Regions from separate parts of the Streptomyces sp. NBC_00727 genome, predicted to be linked through region 2. Evidence: riboswitches for the same ligand, from Rfam matches in the RefSeq annotation. Region 2 holds a riboswitch; each other region holds the start of a gene.
What was found. A riboswitch is a leader RNA that binds a small molecule or an ion and turns the genes downstream of it on or off. The one in region 2 is predicted to bind cyclic di-AMP.
Positions count from the first base shown of each region.

Region 1: it holds a riboswitch for cyclic di-AMP, as region 2 does, so the genes downstream of both, OG242_RS19970 (NlpC/P60 family protein) here and OG242_RS29220 (peptidoglycan DD-metalloendopeptidase family protein) in region 2, are expected to answer to the same signal.
Region 3: it holds a riboswitch for cyclic di-AMP, as region 2 does, so the genes downstream of both, OG242_RS03005 (C40 family peptidase) here and OG242_RS29220 (peptidoglycan DD-metalloendopeptidase family protein) in region 2, are expected to answer to the same signal.

Region 1 is NZ_CP108981.1:4,390,311-4,395,900, forward strand. It holds gene OG242_RS19960 (NlpC/P60 family protein) at 1-209, opposite strand, end outside; gene OG242_RS19965 (hypothetical protein) at 520-873, shown strand; gene OG242_RS19970 (NlpC/P60 family protein) at 920-2,098, opposite strand; cyclic di-AMP (ydaO/yuaA leader) riboswitch at 2,097-2,247, opposite strand; gene pcrA (DNA helicase PcrA) at 2,408-4,846, shown strand; gene OG242_RS19980 (peptidoglycan DD-metalloendopeptidase family protein) at 4,904-5,590, opposite strand, start outside.
Region 2 is NZ_CP108981.1:6,472,712-6,478,301, reverse strand. It holds gene OG242_RS29230 (STM4011 family radical SAM protein) at 1-644, shown strand, start outside; gene OG242_RS29225 (SGNH/GDSL hydrolase family protein) at 659-1,513, opposite strand; gene OG242_RS29220 (peptidoglycan DD-metalloendopeptidase family protein) at 1,695-2,624, opposite strand; cyclic di-AMP (ydaO/yuaA leader) riboswitch at 2,628-2,783, opposite strand; gene OG242_RS29215 (alpha-galactosidase) at 3,075-5,168, opposite strand; gene OG242_RS29210 (tyrosine-protein phosphatase) at 5,364-5,590, shown strand, end outside.
Region 3 is NZ_CP108981.1:699,702-705,291, forward strand. It holds gene OG242_RS02980 (TetR/AcrR family transcriptional regulator) at 1-72, opposite strand, end outside; gene OG242_RS02985 (ABC transporter permease) at 181-1,173, shown strand; partial or broken gene OG242_RS02990 (prevent-host-death protein) at 1,248-1,382, opposite strand; gene OG242_RS02995 (ATP-dependent Clp protease proteolytic subunit) at 1,382-1,525, shown strand; gene OG242_RS03000 (hypothetical protein) at 1,533-1,841, shown strand; cyclic di-AMP (ydaO/yuaA leader) riboswitch at 2,144-2,340, shown strand; gene OG242_RS03005 (C40 family peptidase) at 2,344-2,817, shown strand; gene OG242_RS03010 (ATP-binding protein) at 2,835-3,266, opposite strand; gene OG242_RS03015 (helix-turn-helix domain-containing protein) at 3,471-4,331, shown strand; gene OG242_RS03020 (DUF397 domain-containing protein) at 4,357-4,554, shown strand; gene OG242_RS03025 (8-amino-7-oxononanoate synthase) at 4,568-5,590, opposite strand, start outside.

The DNA of each region.
Region 1 (5,590 bases), 2.1 Mb from region 2:
GCGCCGTTGTACTTCTCGCCGGCGGCCTCCGCCTCCCGGTACAGCCGGTCCACCTGGGCCTTGACCTGCGCGGCGGTCGGCGCGGGGTCGGCGTGCGCGGCTCCCGGCAGCACGGCGGCGGTCGCGGCCCCGGCGAAGGCGAGGGTCGCCGCGGTGCGGGCCGCGGAGCCGGTGGTGAGGCGCTGCCTGGGTTTGCGATGCGCTGCCACGAGGGCGGGCGTCCTTCCGTGCGACTGCCCGGCGGGGTCTACCGGCGGGCTCCTTCGGTGGTCCGGAGAGGACGGCGCCTGGGCCGGCCACCGGGAAGGGACGCTAATCCGAGGTCACGGAAAGGTGTCGTTATGGCGGTTATTGCCCGCTCTTGGCGTGGCATTGTCACTGAACGACCGCGTGTGAGGCGTGAGTGACAGGAAAAATTGCCGCACATACCGGCAAAGAGTGCATTCATCATTCAAGCGGCCCGTAGGGGGCCACCCTGCCCACGAGGGGCCGGAACCCCCGGGGCTAGGGTGCGGAACCATGCGCGTACTCATCGATTTCGTCGTCGCCCTGCACATCATCGGCATCGCCGCCCTGCTCGGCGGCTTCCTCGGCCAGATGAAGGCGATGAAGGCCGGCACCGCCCGGTTCGTCCCCGGCATGCTGCACGGCGCGCTGACCATGCTGGTCACCGGAGTCGCCCTCGTGGGACTCGACCAGGCCGACGACCACCCCGTGAACAACGTAAAGATCGGGATCAAGCTGCTGATCCTGGTCGTCATCCTCGGGCTCGTCTACGTCAAGCGGGACGAGGAGAAGGTCGAGAAGGGCCTCTTCGCGGCGGTCGGCGCCCTGACCATGGCGAACATCTTCATCGCCACGCTCTGGACCTGAGCGGCGGCACGGCGGCCGGCCCGCGCGCGGGCCGGCCTCTTCCCGGTCAGGCCGGGCGCACACTCCCGTAGATCGGCATGTAGTAGATCGACTCCTCGCGCACATTCGCCCCGGGCTTCGGCGCGTGGATCATCATCCCGTCGCCCTTGTAGATCCCGACGTGGCTGATGTCGTCGTAGAAGAACACCAGGTCACCGGGTTGCAGGTCGTCCGTGGCGATCCGCGTCCCGACGTTCACCTGGTCCCAGGTGGTACGCGGGATGTCGACGCCCGCCGCCTTCCAGGCCGCCTGCGTCAGCCCCGAGCAGTCGTACGAGGCGGGGCCGGTCGCCCCCCAGACGTACGGCTTGCCGATCTGGGCGCGGGCGAACGCGAGGACCTTCTCCGCCTTCGTCGAGGCGCTGCTGCCGGAGCCCGAACCCGAACCCGAGCCCGTGCCCGAGTCCGAGCCGGAGCCCGCCCCCGTCTCCGTGCCGCTGCCGCCCGCGTCCTTGGCCTTGCGCGCGGCCTCCTTCTTGGCGGCGGCCTGCTTCTTCGCCAGCTCCTCCGCCTTGCGCTTGGCCTCCGCCTCCTTCTTGCGCTCCAGCTCCGCCAGCCGTGCCTTCTCCTCGGCGGTCAGCTTCGACAGCAGCGTCCGGGCCTCGGTCAGCTTCGTCTGGACGTTCTGCTTGCTGGTGCGCAGCGCGGTCTGCGACTCGGTGAGCGTCTCCAGGCTCTTCACGGCCTCGGTCCGCTGCTTCGACGCCTTCGCCTGCTGCGTACGGAACTCGGTGACCGCCTGCTGCTGGCGCTCGGCCATCCGGTCCATGAGGTGGGTCTGGTCGAAGAACGACTGCGGGTCGTCGGCCAGGAAGAAGGTCGCGGTCGGCGCGAGGGTGCCGTCGCGGTACTGGGCGGCGGCGTAGTTGCCCAGCGTCCTGCGGGCGTCGTTCAGCTTCGCGGTGCGCTTGGCCACGTCGTCCAGCAGCGTGTCGACCTCGGTCTTCTGCTCGGCCGTGGCCTCCTTGGCCTGGTTGTACTTCTGGGTCGCGGTGCCCGCCTGCCGGTAGAGGTCGTCGACCCTCTTCTGGACTTCCTCGATGCTTGGCTTGGGCGCGGGCGCGGCCATCGCGCTCTGCGAGGACAGCAGGGTCACCGAGGCCAGCGCGGCCGAGGTGAGCCCGACGGCGGGGGCGGTGGCGCGCACCCGGGTGCGCGGTTTGCGATGCGACGCCAAGGCCGGCATCTCCTTCCGTGGACCGCCTACCGGGTTAGCTGTCGGGTTCGGGCGGAACGGAAGGCTGCCCTACGGTCCAGTGGGGGCGGACCGATTCACCCCGGTGATGCGTGTGGGTCCCCGGTTCCGGGCGGGCCCGGATTCGGCGTGGAGGCACGTTCGGCGTGGGTCGCCTTGGGGGTACGGGCCGTCCGAACGAGCACGCTAGCCAACTCATGGGGCCGCTGTGAAGGTTGGTGTTCGATATGCCCGATACATTTTCGTGACCTTTTCGGAGCGGGACTCGCTGTCAGTGGAGAGCTTTAGACTCGGACAGCGATGAGCAGCCTCTTTGACGACAGTTTCCTGGCCGGCCTCCAGCACGAGGAGGAAGGGCCCCCGCCGCCCCCCGAGGACTCCGCACCCGAAGCGGTGCCGGAGGACCTTTTCGCGGGGGTGTTCGACGGGCCCCCGCCGCCCCGCGACGCGTACTACCGCGATGGTGCGCACCGACCGGTCATCGACCCCGAGGCGCTGCTCGACGGGCTGAACACCGAGCAGCGCGCCGCCGTCGTGCACGCCGGGTCGCCCCTGCTCATCGTCGCCGGCGCCGGCTCCGGCAAGACCCGGGTGCTCACCCACCGCATCGCCCACCTGCTGGCCGAGCGGGGCGTGCACCCCGGCCAGATCCTGGCGATCACCTTCACCAACAAGGCCGCCGGCGAGATGAAGGAGCGCGTCGAGCAGCTGGTCGGGCCCCGGGCCAACGCCATGTGGGTCATGACCTTCCACAGCGCCTGCGTCCGCATCCTGCGCCGCGAGTCGAAGAAGCTCGGCTTCACGTCCTCGTTCTCGATCTACGACGCGGCCGACTCCAAGCGGCTCATGGCCCTGGTCTGCCGCGACCTGGAGCTGGACCCCAAGCGCTACCCGCCGAAGTCCTTCACCGCCAAGGTCTCCAACCTCAAGAACGAGCTCATCGACGAGGAGACCTTCGCCGGCCAGGCTTCCGACGGCTTCGAGAAGACCCTGGCCCAGGCGTACGCGATGTACCAGGCCCGGCTGCGCGAGGCCAACGCGCTGGACTTCGACGACATCATCATGACGACGGTCCACCTGCTCCAGGCCTTCCCGGACGTCGCCGAGCACTACCGCCGCCGCTTCCGCCACGTCCTGGTCGACGAGTACCAGGACACCAACCACGCCCAGTACACCCTCGTACGGGAGCTGGTCGGCCCGGCCGGCCCCGAGGACGCGCCCGCCGAGCTGTGCGTGGTGGGTGACGCGGACCAGTCGATCTACGCCTTCCGGGGCGCGACCATCCGCAACATCCTCCAGTTCGAGGAGGACTACCCGGACGCGACGACGATCCTGCTGGAGCAGAACTACCGCTCCACCCAGACGATCCTGTCCGCCGCCAACGCGGTCATCGAGCGCAACGAGAGCCGGCGTCCCAAGAACCTCTGGACCAACGCCGGCACCGGCGCCCGCATCACGGGCTACGTCGCGGACACCGAGCACGACGAGGCCCAGTTCGTCGCCGAGGAGATCGACCGCCTCACCGACGCGGGCGACGCCAAGGCCGGCGACGTCGCCGTCTTCTACCGGACGAACGCGCAGTCCCGTGTCTTCGAGGAGATCTTCATCCGCGTCGGCCTGCCGTACAAGGTCGTCGGCGGCGTCCGCTTCTACGAGCGCAAGGAGGTCCGGGACGTCCTGGCCTACCTGCGGGTCCTCGCCAACCCGGAGGACACCGTCCCGCTCCGCCGCATCCTCAACGTCCCCAAACGCGGCATCGGCGACCGCGCCGAGGCGATGATCGACGCGCTCTCCCTGCGCGAGAAGATCACCTTCCCGCAGGCGCTGCGCCGCGTCGACGAGGCGTACGGCATGGCCGCCCGCTCCGCCAACGCCGTGAAGCGGTTCAACACGCTGATGGAGGAGCTTCGCACGATCGTCGAGTCCGGCGCGGGCCCCGCCGTGGTCCTGGAAGCGGTTCTGGAGCGTACGGGCTATCTCGCCGAGCTCCAGGCGTCCACCGACCCGCAGGACGAGACCCGCGTCGAGAACCTCCAGGAGCTCGCCGCCGTCGCCCTCGAGTTCGAGCAGGACCGGGGCGAGGAGGAGGGCGCGGGCACGCTCGCGGAGTTCCTGGAGAAGGTCGCGCTCGTCGCGGACTCCGACCAGATCCCCGACGAGGACACGGACGGCTCCGGCGTCATCACGCTCATGACCCTGCACACCGCGAAGGGCCTCGAATTCCCGGTCGTCTTCCTGACCGGCATGGAGGACGGCGTCTTCCCGCACATGCGGGCGCTCGGTCAGGTCAAGGAGCTGGAGGAGGAGCGCCGCCTCGCGTACGTCGGCATCACCCGCGCCCGCGAGCGCCTCTATCTGACCCGGGCCGCCATGCGCAGCGCCTGGGGCCAGCCCTCGTACAACCCGCCGTCGCGGTTCCTGGAGGAGATCCCGGACCAGCACCTGGACTGGAAGCGCAAGGGCCCGATGGCCGCCCCGGCGGGCCCCACCTCGGGGATCACCTCGTCGCTCTCCGCCTCCCGCGCCCGCTCCGGCCCCTCCGGCTTCGCGACCCGGCGCACCTCCGACAAGCCGACGATCACACTGGTCGCGGGCGACCGGGTCACGCACGACCAGTTCGGCCTCGGCACGGTGACGGCGGTCGAGGGCGTCGGCGACCAGGCGAAGGCCACGGTCGACTTCGGCGACGACCGCCCGAAGAAGCTGCTCCTTCGGTACGCGCCGGTGCAGAAGCTCTGAGAAACGAGCGGCGGCCGGAGCCCCCGAGGCCCCGGCCGCCGTAGTCGTTCGCGCTGCTCAGGTCGGGTCGACCCCGTGGCTGCGCAGCCACGGCAGCGGGTTGATCGCCGCGCCGCCGCCGGGCCGCACCTCGAAGTGCATGTGCGGACCGGTCGAGTTCCCGGAGTTTCCCGAGTACGCGATGACGTCGCCGGCCTTGACCTGGCCCGAGCGGATACGGGTGCTGCTGAGGTGGCAGTACCAGGTCTCCGTGCCGTCGGCCATGGTCACGATCGCCATGTTGCCGTAGGCGCTGTTGTACTGCGTGCGGACCGTGCCGTCGGTCGCGGCCATCACCGGGGTGCCGTACTGGACCGGGAAGTCGATGCCCGTGTGCACGGACATCCAGTTGACGCCCGCCTGGCCGAAGTACGCGCTCAGCCCGTGCTGCTTGACCGGCAGCACGAACTTGGGGCGCAGGGCCTCCTTGCGGGCGGCCTCCTGGTCGCGCTTCTTCTTCTCGGCCGCCTGCCGCGCCTTCAGGTCGATGCGTTCCTGGGTACGGCTCGCGCGGTCCGCGAAGTTCTCCGCGTCGGCGCTGAGGTTGGCGAGCTGGGTGTCCAGCGCGTTGTTGGCCGCGACCGGCTTGACCGTGCCGGGGTCGGCGGCGGCCATGGTGGTGGCCGCGTCCTTCTGCGTCTCGTCCCCGCCCATGCCGCTCACGGAGGCGGCGGCGATCCCCGCCACGCTCATCACGCAGGCGGA
Region 2 (5,590 bases):
TACGCCGGGTCGCGATCCAGACGAATCTGAGCGGCCGTACGCGGTGGCTGGCCGAGGCCCCGGAGGCGGCCCGCGAGCGGATCGCGCTGTGGTGCACGTACCACCCGGGGCAGACGCCGTACGAGCGTTTCGTCGGCAGGTGCGCGGAGCTGAAGGGCCTCGGGGTCCGGCACAGCGTGGGTGTCGTGGGCCTCGACGCCCATCTCGACGAGGCGCGGCGGCTGCGCGCGGCGCTCGCGGACGAGGTCTACCTCTGGGTCAACGCGGCCGAGGGGCACACCTATACGGACGAGGAGGCGGAGCGGTGGACGGCGATCGACCCGCTGTTCCCGTACAGCCGTCATCCGCACCGCTCGGCGGGGCTGCCCTGCCGGACCGGTGAGTCGGTGATCTCGGTGGACGGGGAGGGCACGGTGCGCCGCTGCCACTTCGTCCGGGCGGAGCTCGGCAATCTGTACGACGGGAGCTACCGCCGGGCGCTGGTGCCGCGGGCGTGTCCGCTCGCCGTGTGCGACTGCCACATCGGCTATGTGCACCTGGAGACGCTGCCGCTGTACGACGTGTTCGCGGGCGGGGTGCTGGAGCGCATTCCGGCGGCGCTGCCGCTGTCCCCGGTCGCCGCGACGCGGTCGCGGGGCGACTGAGGACAGCGGGTCCGTCAGAGCGGCAGCAGGTCGGGCCGCTTGGGCTCGACGTGGTCCCCGGAGGATTCGCCGCGCAGCCGCCGTCCGATCCATGGCACCAGGTATTCGCGCGCCCAGTGGATGTCGTCGCGGCGGATCTCCAGCGCGCCGCGCGGGGGCTGCGGCGGCCACGGCTGGTCCGGGTCGGCCGGCACGTCGAGGCCGAGGACCTGGGCGGCGCGCAGCGCGACCCGGGTGTGTCCCTCGGGCGACAGGTGCAGCCGGTCGCCGTCCCAGGCGCGCCGGTCCTGCACGGAGCGCAGCGACCACAGGTCGAGGACCGGGCAGTCGTAGCGGTCGGCGATGGCCCGGACGTGGGCGGTGTAGGTGGCGATCTTGCCGCGCAGATGGCGCAGCACGGGGACGCCACGGGTGTCGAAGCCGGTGGTGACCATGACGGTGCCGACCGACCGCGTGAGGTCGGCGACCGCCCGCTCGAAGCGTTCGGCCACGTCGTCGGGGTCGGTGCCCGGCCGGATGATGTCGTTGCCGCCGGCGCAGAAGCTCACCAGACCGGGGGCGAGTTCCTTGGCGCGGGGCACCTGCTCCTCGACTATCTGGTCGAGGAGGCGTCCTCGTACGGCGAGATTGGCGTACCGGAAGTTTCCGTGCGCGGAAACGGGTGAGCCCTCGGCGTCCGCCGGAATGCCGGGCTCCGGGAGCCGGTCCGCGAGGAGTACCGCGAGCCGGTCGGCCCAGCCGACGAATGTTCCGTCCGGGCCGGGGTCGCCGACTCCCTCGGTGAAGCTGTCGCCAATCGCCGCGTACGACCCGATGGCGCCCTGTCGGTCGATGACGCCCTGTTGGATGTTGTTCGAATCGTCTGCCACAAGCGCTTATCCTGCACCCCGGAATGTGACCTACGCGACCGTAATAAGGGGTTGACGGGTGGTGAGATAAAGCACCCGGTCAGTTTTCGGTAAAGGGGGAATAAGCAGAGGGACGGCGCACCGCGGTGCGCCGTCCCTCTTGCCGTTCAGTGACCCGGATCACGGGTCGGTACCGCCTGGATCAGACGTTGATCCCGTGCGACGCCAGGTAGGCGATCGGGTCGATGTCCGAGCCGTACTCCGGGCCGGTGCGGACCTCGAAGTGGAGGTGCGGGCCGGTGGCGTTGCCGGTGGCGCCGGAGAGGCCGACCTGCTGGCCCGCGGTCACGGTCTGGCCCGCCGAGACGGAGAGCGAGGACATGTGGCCGTACTGGGAGTAGTGGCCGTCGGCGTGCTGGATGACGACCTGGTTGCCGTAGGCGCCGCCCCAGCCGGCGGTGACGACGGTGCCGGAGGTGATGGCCTTCACGCTGGTGCCGGTGGCGACGGGGAAGTCGATGCCGGTGTGGCTGCCGCTGGACCAGTTGGCACCGGAGGCGCGGTAGGCGGTGGTGTGGTTGCCCGGGACCGGGTGGACGTAACCGGAGGCGTTGTCCTGGGTGGCCGGGGCCTCGGTCTCGGTCTTGGCCTCGGTCTTCGTCTCGACCTTGGTCTCGGTCCTGGTCTCGGCCTTGGGCGCGGCCTTCGTCTCGGTCTTCTCCGCCGTCTCGGCCGGTGCCTTGGACGGGGTGGCGGCGGCGGGGGCCGCCTTGGCGCCGAGGGTCAGCTTCATGCCCGGGAAGATCAGGCTCGGGTTCTCGCCGACGACCTCGCGGTTGTCCTGGTACAGCTTGTGCCAGCCGCCCTTGAGGTGGTGCTGGGCCGCGATCTTCGACAGGTAGTCGCCGGAGACCACGGAGTAGGTGGTGGTGCCGGTGCTCTTCGCGGGCTTGGCCGGGGTGGTGTGCGCGGCGACCGACTTCGAGGCGGCCGGGGCGGACTGCTCCGCGGCGTGGGCACCGGTGGCGCCGAGCAGCGGAAGCGCGATGACGGCTCCGCCGGCGCTCGCGGCGACGACGCCGCGGGCGATGGTGCTGGACTTGGGACGGCGGTGCTTACCCGAATTGGGCATGAAGAATTTCCTCTCCGGCGCCTGCGAGGTGAGCTGTCGGGTTCGGGCTGGAGATGCCCGGCCGCGCCTGGCGCGGCTTCACCCCTAGCCGTCCGGTCGTCCCGGTCGGCGGCTTACCTGGTTCCCCCGCTCCTGCCACACGGTGAGTGGATGCGAATTCCGGACGGCGGCAGGATTGGGCGTTCCATCCGGATGGCATGGAACGTAAGCGAGCCGGGACGGCGGAAACAAGCCATGCGTTCCGCATCGGATTCCGCACCTGAATTGCGGCGCGGAATTCCGGTCACACTCCGTGGATTACGGATCTTGGCTTTCCGCGCGGCGCACGGCCTACCCCGCCGGGGCGTCACCACACACCGTCACGGATATGATCCCGCTCACGAGCGGGTGATCATCTCCCTTACAACCGGGGCGAGTTCGACATAACGCCGCAATACGGACATGTCATGGTCATCGTCCGCGGCGCAGCCGCACCACTCGTGCGTCCAGGTCGCCGCGCAGCCCGCTGGGCAGCCCGTGGTGCAGCAGCACCGAACCGTGGTGCACCGCCCCCGTGTCCAGGCAGGTGTACGTCGCCTCCGGGTCGAGTCCGCGCAGCCGAAGGGCCGGCGGCTGCTCCCCGTACCGCTGGGCGTGGAGCCACATCAGGACGACGGTGTCCGCGCCCCGCACGTACTGCACGGCGCTCAGGCCGGACCCCGGTGCGCGCAGCCGGTACAGCTCGCCCAGCTGCACGACGGGGCGGATCTCCTTGTACAGCTCCACCCACCCGCGCGCCTCGTCCAGCTCGGCCGCGCTCCACTCGGTGAGGTCCCCGCCGATCCCGAGCACCCCGGCCATGGCGCTGACGAACCGGAAGCGCAGGGAGGAGCGGCGGCCGTTGAGCTGGACGTTCGGGCTGTCGGTGACCCAGGCCGCCATGACGCGCGCCGGGTGGAGCTGCCCGAAGCCGTGCTGGATGGCGAGGCGGTCCAGCGGGTCGGTGTTGTCGGACGTCCAGACCTGGTCCGTACGGGAGAGGATGCCGAGGTCGATGCGCCCGCCGCCGCCCGAGCAGGACTCGAAGGCGACGCCGGGGTGGGCGGCGCGCAGCCGGTCGATCAGCGCGTAGAGGCCGTCCACGTGCTCGGTCCACAGTCGCTGCGGGTAGTCGGCGCCGGGCCAGCCGGCGTCCGAGAAGCAGCGGTTGAAGTCCCATTTCACATAGTCGACCGGCGTCCCGGACAGCAGCGCGTCCAGGCTCTCCCACAGATGGGCCCGCACATCGGGGCGGGCCAGGTTGAGGACCAGCTGATTGCGGAATTCCGTGCGTTCCCGGCCGGGGAAGTGCTGCACCCAGTCGGGGTGGGCGCGGTAGAGATCGCTGTCGGGGTTGACCATCTCGGGTTCGACCCAGATCCCGAACCGCATGCCGAGCCCGTGCACATGGCGCGCGAGCGGGCCGAGCCCGTCGGGGAAGCGCTGCGGGTTCGGCGTCCAGTCGCCGAGCCCGGCCCGGTCGCTCACCCGCTGCCCGAACCAGGCGTCGTCCACGACGAACAGCTCGACGCCCATCGCGGCGGCGCGTTCGGCCAGCGCCCGCTGCTGGTCCTCCGCGATGTCGAAGCCGGTGGCCTCCCAGGAGTTGTAGAGCACCGGGCGCGGCTCGGAGGCGTCCGGGATCACATGGGCGAGCTGCCAGGCGTGCCAGGCGCGGCTCGCCCCGCCGAAACCGCCCGCGCTCCACAGCCCGGCGAAGACGGGGCCGGTGTACGACTCCCCCGGCGCCAGCCGCAGCAGCCCGGACTCGTCGTGGCCGGCGCCGCCGGTGATCTGTACGAGCCCGTCGGGCAGCCGCTGTACGGCGATGCGCCAGGAGCCGGACCAGCCGAGCGCGCAGCCGTAGACCTCGCCGCTCTCCTCGGTCGCGGCGCCGTCCGCGTCGAGGGCGACCCAGGGCAGGCCCTGGTGGCCGGTGTGGCCGCGCCGGCTGGAGAGCAGGTGTTCCCCGTACGCGAGCTCCGTGCGCTCCAGCTGGGTCTCCGCCGCCCAGCGGCCGTGCAGCCGGCTGAGCCGCCAGCGGTCGCGGGCGGGCAGCGTCCAGGCCGCGGCATCGGCGCGGAGCACCTCGACGGGCGGGCCGTCGGGCCCGGCGTGGGTGAGGGTGGTCCAGCGCTCGATCACGTCGGAGTCGTCCCGCATCCGGTAGTGCAGGATGATCACGAGCCGGTGGACCGGGTCGTCGAAGGAGAGCCGCAGCTCGTCGCCGTCCACCGCGTGGCCCGCGAACACCCACGCGGTCCCGCGCACCTCGTCGGTGCGCACCGACAGGGCGGGGCGGACGAACCGGGGGCCGCCCTCGACGGGGTACTCCTCGCGGCCGTCGAGCGGGGACTCGAAGCCCCGGTCGGGCGGCGCGGGCGCCTCGGCCAGGGCCTGGGCGGCGGCCAGGGAGATACGCGGGCCCCAGTGGAGATGCAGCAACTCGTGCCGGTCGGTGAGACGCAGGGCGTAGCTCCCGTTCGCCCCCGTCAGCAGCCAGATCCGGTCGCCGGCCTCGATCATCGCGCGCCCCCGTCCGCGTACTCACAGATTCACACCGGTCCGCACATCATCGACCGTCCACGCACCGGGGGCAACGGCGCGTGCGCGGAAAACGGCCCCGGCGACCGAGATGCCTGGCCTACGAACCGATGTCGTATCGTCGCGGGCGTGGGCCCGACGGCGACACGCGCCGGGGCAGAGCCTCCAGGAGTGACCGTGACGCAGCAGCTGCCGCAGACCCCGCCGACGGAGCCCGTACTCACCGGCGTCCGCAACTTCCGGGACGTGGGCGGTCTGCCCACCACCGACGGCCGCCGGGTCCGGCACGGCAGGCTCTACCGCAGCGGCCACCTGGCGCACGCCACGGCCGAGGACGCGGCGTTCCTCGGCGGGCTCGGTCTGCACACCGTCTTCGACTTCCGCAACGCTGCGGACCACAAGCT
Region 3 (5,590 bases), 5.8 Mb from region 2:
GAAGCAGCGCGCGGCGCCGTCGAGAATCTGCCGGCGGCGGGCGTCGAGGTGCTCCTGGGATACACGGGCCATGCACCCAAGTTAAAACGAACATTCATTCTTGACAAGGAAGCGGCAGCGGCGCGACAGTGGCAGAGTCATAAAACGAACGATCATTCTCTTTGAATCGAGGCATGACCCATGTCCCTCACCCCGAACCGCCGCATGGTGGGGGTCGTCCTGCTGGTGCCGGTGGTGGTGACCCTCGCCCTGTGGGCCTTCGCGTGGCCCGCCGCCCGAACGGCCCCGCGCGACCTGCCCATCGGGATCGCCGGGTCCGCACCGGCCGCGGACCGCCTCCAGCAGCGGTTCGAGGAGCGCGACGGCGCCTTCGAGATCCACCGCTACGACTCCGGGGCCGCGGCCCGGGACGCGATCGAGGACCGTACCGTGTATGGCGCGGTCGTCGTCTCCGAGAAGGGCCCCGCACTGCTGACGGCGAGCGCGGCCGGCCCCGTGGTCGCCCAGCTGCTGCACGAGGCCGTGAGCGCCGGGGCCCCGGTCGGCACGGCCGTACCGGTCACGGACGTGGTGGCCGCCCCCGCCGCCGACCCCAGGGGCGCGGTGCTCAGTTCGAGCATCTTGCCGCTGGCCATCGCCGGGGTCGCCGCGGGTGCGGCCGTGACCCTGCTCCGGCTGCGGGGCGCACGGGCCGGGGCCGCGCTGCTGGGCGTGGCCGTCGCGGTGGGGCTCCTGGCCACCGCGGTCACGGACAGCTGGCTCGGCGCCCTCACCGGCGACTGGTGGAGCGAGGCCGGGGCCATCGCCCTGACCGTGCTCGCCATCGGCGCGCCGGTCGCGGGGCTCGCCGCCCTGATCGGGACTCCCGGCATCGGCCTCGGCGCCCTGCTCATGGTGCTCCTGGGCAACTCGTTCTCCGGGGTGACCAGCGCGCCCGAGCTGCTCCCCCGGCCCATCGGCACGATCGGCCAGCTGCTGCCGCCGGGGGCGAGCGGGTCGCTGCTGCGGTCGGTCTCCTTCTTCGACGGCGCCGCGGCGGGCGGCGCGGCCCTGACGCTCGGCGTGTGGGCGGTGCTCGGACTGGCCGCCGTCCTCATCGGCGGCCGCCGCGGGACCGCCGCGCCGGACAGCGCACCGACCACGGCCGCTCGGGAGCCCGCACTCGCCGGCTGATCCGCGCACGCCCGCACAGCAACGCGAAGCGCCCCCGTCCCGACGGACGGGGGCGCTTCGCCGAGTACGGAGGTTCAGTCATCCCGGCCGTGGTGCCCGCGGTGCTCGGCGGCGATGCCGAAACGCTGCCGTTCGCCGGCAGCGGACGCGGTGGAGCCGATCGAGGAGACCGAGCTGATCACGTGCTCCTGCTCCGCCGCCTCCTCCTTTGCACCCGGGCCGTTCCGCCGAGCAGATCGCCGAGGACACCGAGCGCGACCTCGTCCTGGACGCGGAGGGAGCCCTGGCCCACGGGATCGTCGACCACGTCGTGCGGAGCCGCGTCCCGGTGCCGCCGCGCTCCGTGCGGTGAACCCGTGGTGCAGCCGCCGGAGTTCCCACCGCTGCCCGCGCTGACCCGGGCCGAGAGCGAGTTCATCGACCTCTATCTGCACGTCGTCGACCAGGTGGGCCGGATCAACCCGGCCCGCGGCGACGACACGCACACGGCGCTGCGGGCGGCCCAGGCGCTCGCCTCGCACGCGGCGGCCCTGCGGGACGCCCTGGCGGTGATGCACCGGCGCGGTGAAACCCGCATCCACAGCACCACGTTGACCCGGGCGCTCCGGGCGCTGGACGGGGAGCGGCGGGCGGGGCGGGTCACCCTCCCGCCGGATCCCCCGAGTTGACGCGCCCGGTCATGACACGCCCGACGGACGCACCGGATTTCCTCGCTCGTTCGGCGTAGGCGTTCCCTCTCACGAGCGACGGTCCGATTTGCCTTTTCCTGATGCGCGTGGGGCGGATTCCCTCGCGACACCGCTGGTACCGGCAGGACTCCGGGGGCGGGCCGGGGCGGTCGGACGGCCCGTGTCCACCTGAACGGACCATCCGTGACGGTCTTCACTTATGGCCGTTTCACCTCGGAAATCCGGCACGAGGTGAGTCAAGATCCCTGGGACGACAAGCCCCCGCCGCCGCGGCGGGGCGGTCCGGGCGGACGCCGAGTCCTGCCGCCGTCCGGATGCCTGGTCGACAGGAGTGGATCGGCAGGAGTGGAGGACCCGAGCACTACGGGACCGCCGGATGTCCGGCTGTCCCTCGGGGTGAAGCCGCCGTGCGCGGCCGGGCAACTTCGCCAGCCCGAACCCGACAGGTCATCCTTCACAGGCGGCTGACGAAGGGTTGCGCATGAGTGCGCAGGTTCATGTCCCGTCTCTGCTCGCCCGGGCCACGACGGCCTCGGCCATGACTCTCGCCGCCGTCGGCGGCACGCTGTTCGTCCCCGGTGCCGCGACCGAGGCGCATGCCGCCGGCCATGCGATGAAGGCGCTGAAGATCGCGGCGTCGAAGAAGGGGGCGCCCTATCGATGGGGCGCCACCGGGCCCAGCAGCTTCGACTGTTCCGGGCTGACGCTCTACTCGTTCAAGAGGGCCGGCAAGAAACTCCCCCGGACGGCCCAGCAGCAGTACAACAGGACCAGGCACATCTCGGCGTCCAAGCGGCAACGAGGTGACCTGGTCTTCTTCCATTCCGGGAGCAGTGTCTACCACGTCGGCATCTACGCCGGCAGCGGGAAGATCTGGCACTCGCCGAAGACCGGCGCCGTGGTCCGCCTGGAGAAGATCTGGACCAGGAGCGTCCTGTACGGCCGGGTGAGCTGACGCGGGCCCGGCCGGCCTCAGGGCTGGAGGGGGACCTGCCACGGAAGTGCCACCCAGACGGTCTTGCCGCCGTCGGCGGTGGGTGTGACGGTCAGCCGGCCGCCGTACTCCTTGGCCAGTGAGCGGATGATGACCATGCCACGCCCGTTGTCCTGCTGGACGGCGGCGGGCAGCCGCTGGGGCCTGCGGGGATGACTGTCCGTCACGCCGAGGCGCAGCTGCTCCTCCCGTTCGAGACGCAGGTCGACCGTGAAGGTGGGCGACTGCCCGAAGGTGTGCAGGACGGCGTTGGTGGCCAGCTCCGAGATGATGAGGCGCACGGTGTCGGCGGTCTCCGTGTCGTCGGGCAGGCCCCACTCCGCCAGCACCCGGGCGACGTACTTCCGGGCCGCGGAGACCGAGACCGGCTCGCTCGGCAGAGTGACACGTGCTTCCTGATGGTCTGCCATGGCGAGCCGTCCCTTTCCCACCCGGTACCGGCCCGCCGAGCGGTCCGGTTGTGCTTCGCGCCAGATTGCCACCGATGCTGCCCCCCGCGGCGGCGATCCACCAAGATATGCATATATCTGTCGCTCAAACCGGTGAACTCTCCCCGCCCGGCCCCGCTCGGGCGCCACACTGTCCCCTCGGCAGCCAGTGGAGGGAGCCATCAGATGCAGCACGGCCCAGCGGTGCGGCGCCGCAAGCTCGGCGAGGAGCTGCGGAGCCTGCGCCAGGCGTCGGGGCTCACGAGCCGGGAGGCCGCGGGACTGCTCGGCTGGCACCAGTCGAAGGTGAGCAGGATCGAGACAGGTGTCAGCGGGGTGCGGCCGGATGACGTGAACCGGCTGCTGGACGCGTACGGGATGGACGATCCGAAGCTGCGCGAGGTCCTGGGCGCGCTCGCCGGTTCGGCGGGCGGCGGCGGGGCCGGCTGGTGGCACGCGTACCGGGGTCTCATCCCGCCGCAGTACCGCGACTTCATCAGCCTGGAGTCACAGGCGCGCACCGCCCGCACGCTGGAGACCTCCGTGGTGCCGGGCCTGTTGCAGACGGCCGACTACGCCCGTGCGGTGACCCGGGCCTCCCTCGACGGGCTGCCGTCCGGTCAGCTGGACTCGCTGGTCGAGGTGCGGCTGACCCGGCAGGGGGTGCTGCGGAGCGATCCGCCGCTGCGGCTGAGCGCCGTGCTCGACGAGGCGGTGGTGCGTCGGGAGGTCGGTGGCCGAAGGGTGATGCGCGAGCAGCTGCGCCATCTCGCACGGGTGGCACAACTGCCCCACGTGCAACTCCAGTTACTCCCGTTCTCGGTCGGCGGGTATGTGAGCCTCACCAGCCCTTTCGTTATCTTCTCCTTTCCGACCGCTTCCGACCTTGACGTGGTCGTTCTTGACCACTTGACGAGTAGCCTCTATCTGGAACGGAAAGAAGACCTTGCGGCGTACAGCTCGGCCTTCCGAACCCTTCAGACACACGCGCTGTCGCCGGAGCACACGCTGGACCTGATCGCCGCGATCGACCGCGACGATCGGTGACCCCCCACCGCCCGGAGGAAGCGTCATGCCCGATCGCCTCGCTCAGTACGCCTTACGGTGGCGGCGCAGCAGCCGCAGCACAGGGATGAACAACTGCGTGGAGACCGCGCCGCTGGGGAGCGGACGGCTGCTGGCCGTGCGCGACTCCAAGGATGTGGCCAGGACACCCCTGGAGTTCTCAGCCCCGGCCTGGACGTCCTTCGTCTCCGGCCTGAAACGCTGACGCGGACCGCGCCTCAGTTCCGGGGCGCGGTCTGCCGCACCGTCGCCACCGCCCGCGCGACCTGCTCGTCCGTCAGGTCACCGCGGGCGGTGAGCCGCAGCCGGGAGATGCCGTCGGGCACGGACGGCGGCCGGAAGCAGCCGACCGCCACCCCGGCCGTACGGCAGTCGGCGGCCCAGCGGACGGCGGCCTCGGGCGAGGGCGCCCGCACCGAGACGACCGCCGCGTCGGGCCGCACCGCGGTCAGCCCGGCCGCCGTCAGCCCCTCGTACAGCGCGGTGGCGACCGTACGCGCCCTGAGCGCGCGTTCCGGTTCGCGGCGCAGCAGCCGTAGTGCGCCCAGGGCCGCGCCGGCGGCCGCCGGAGCGAGTCCGGTGTCGAAGATGAACGTACGGGCGGTGTTGACCAGGTGCTCGATGACCCGGGCCGGTCCGAGGACCGCGCCGCCCTGGCTGCCCAGCGACTTGGAGAGGGTGAGCGTGGCGACCACGTCCTCGTCGCCCGCGAGGCCCGCCGCGGCGAGCGCGCCGCGCCCGCCGTCGCCCAGCACGCCGAGCCCGTGCGCGTCGTCCACGAGGAGCGCCGCGTTCTCCGCCCGGCAGACGGCGGCCAGTGCGCCCAGCGGCGCGGCGTCGCCGTCCACGGAGAACACCGAGTCGGTGACGGCCAGCTTCCGCCCGTCGTGCCCGCGCAGGGTCTTGCGGAAGGCATCCGGGTCGGCGTGCGGGACGACGCCGGTCTCGGCCCGGGAGAGCCGGCAGCCGTCGACGATGGAGGCGTGGTTGCCCGCGTCCGACGCGATGAGGGCGCCGCGCCCGGTGAGAGCGGTGAGGGCCGCGAGGTTGGCGGCGTAACCGGAGGAGAGGACGAGCGCGGCCTCGAAGCCGCAGAACGCGGCGAGTTCGCGTTCGAGTTCCGCGTGAAGCGCGGTCGAGCCCGTGACGAGACGGGAGCCGGTCGCCCCGCCGCCCCAGCGGCGCGCCGCGTCGGCGGCGGCTGAGGTCACCTCGGGGTGCCGGGTCAGGCCGAGGTAGTC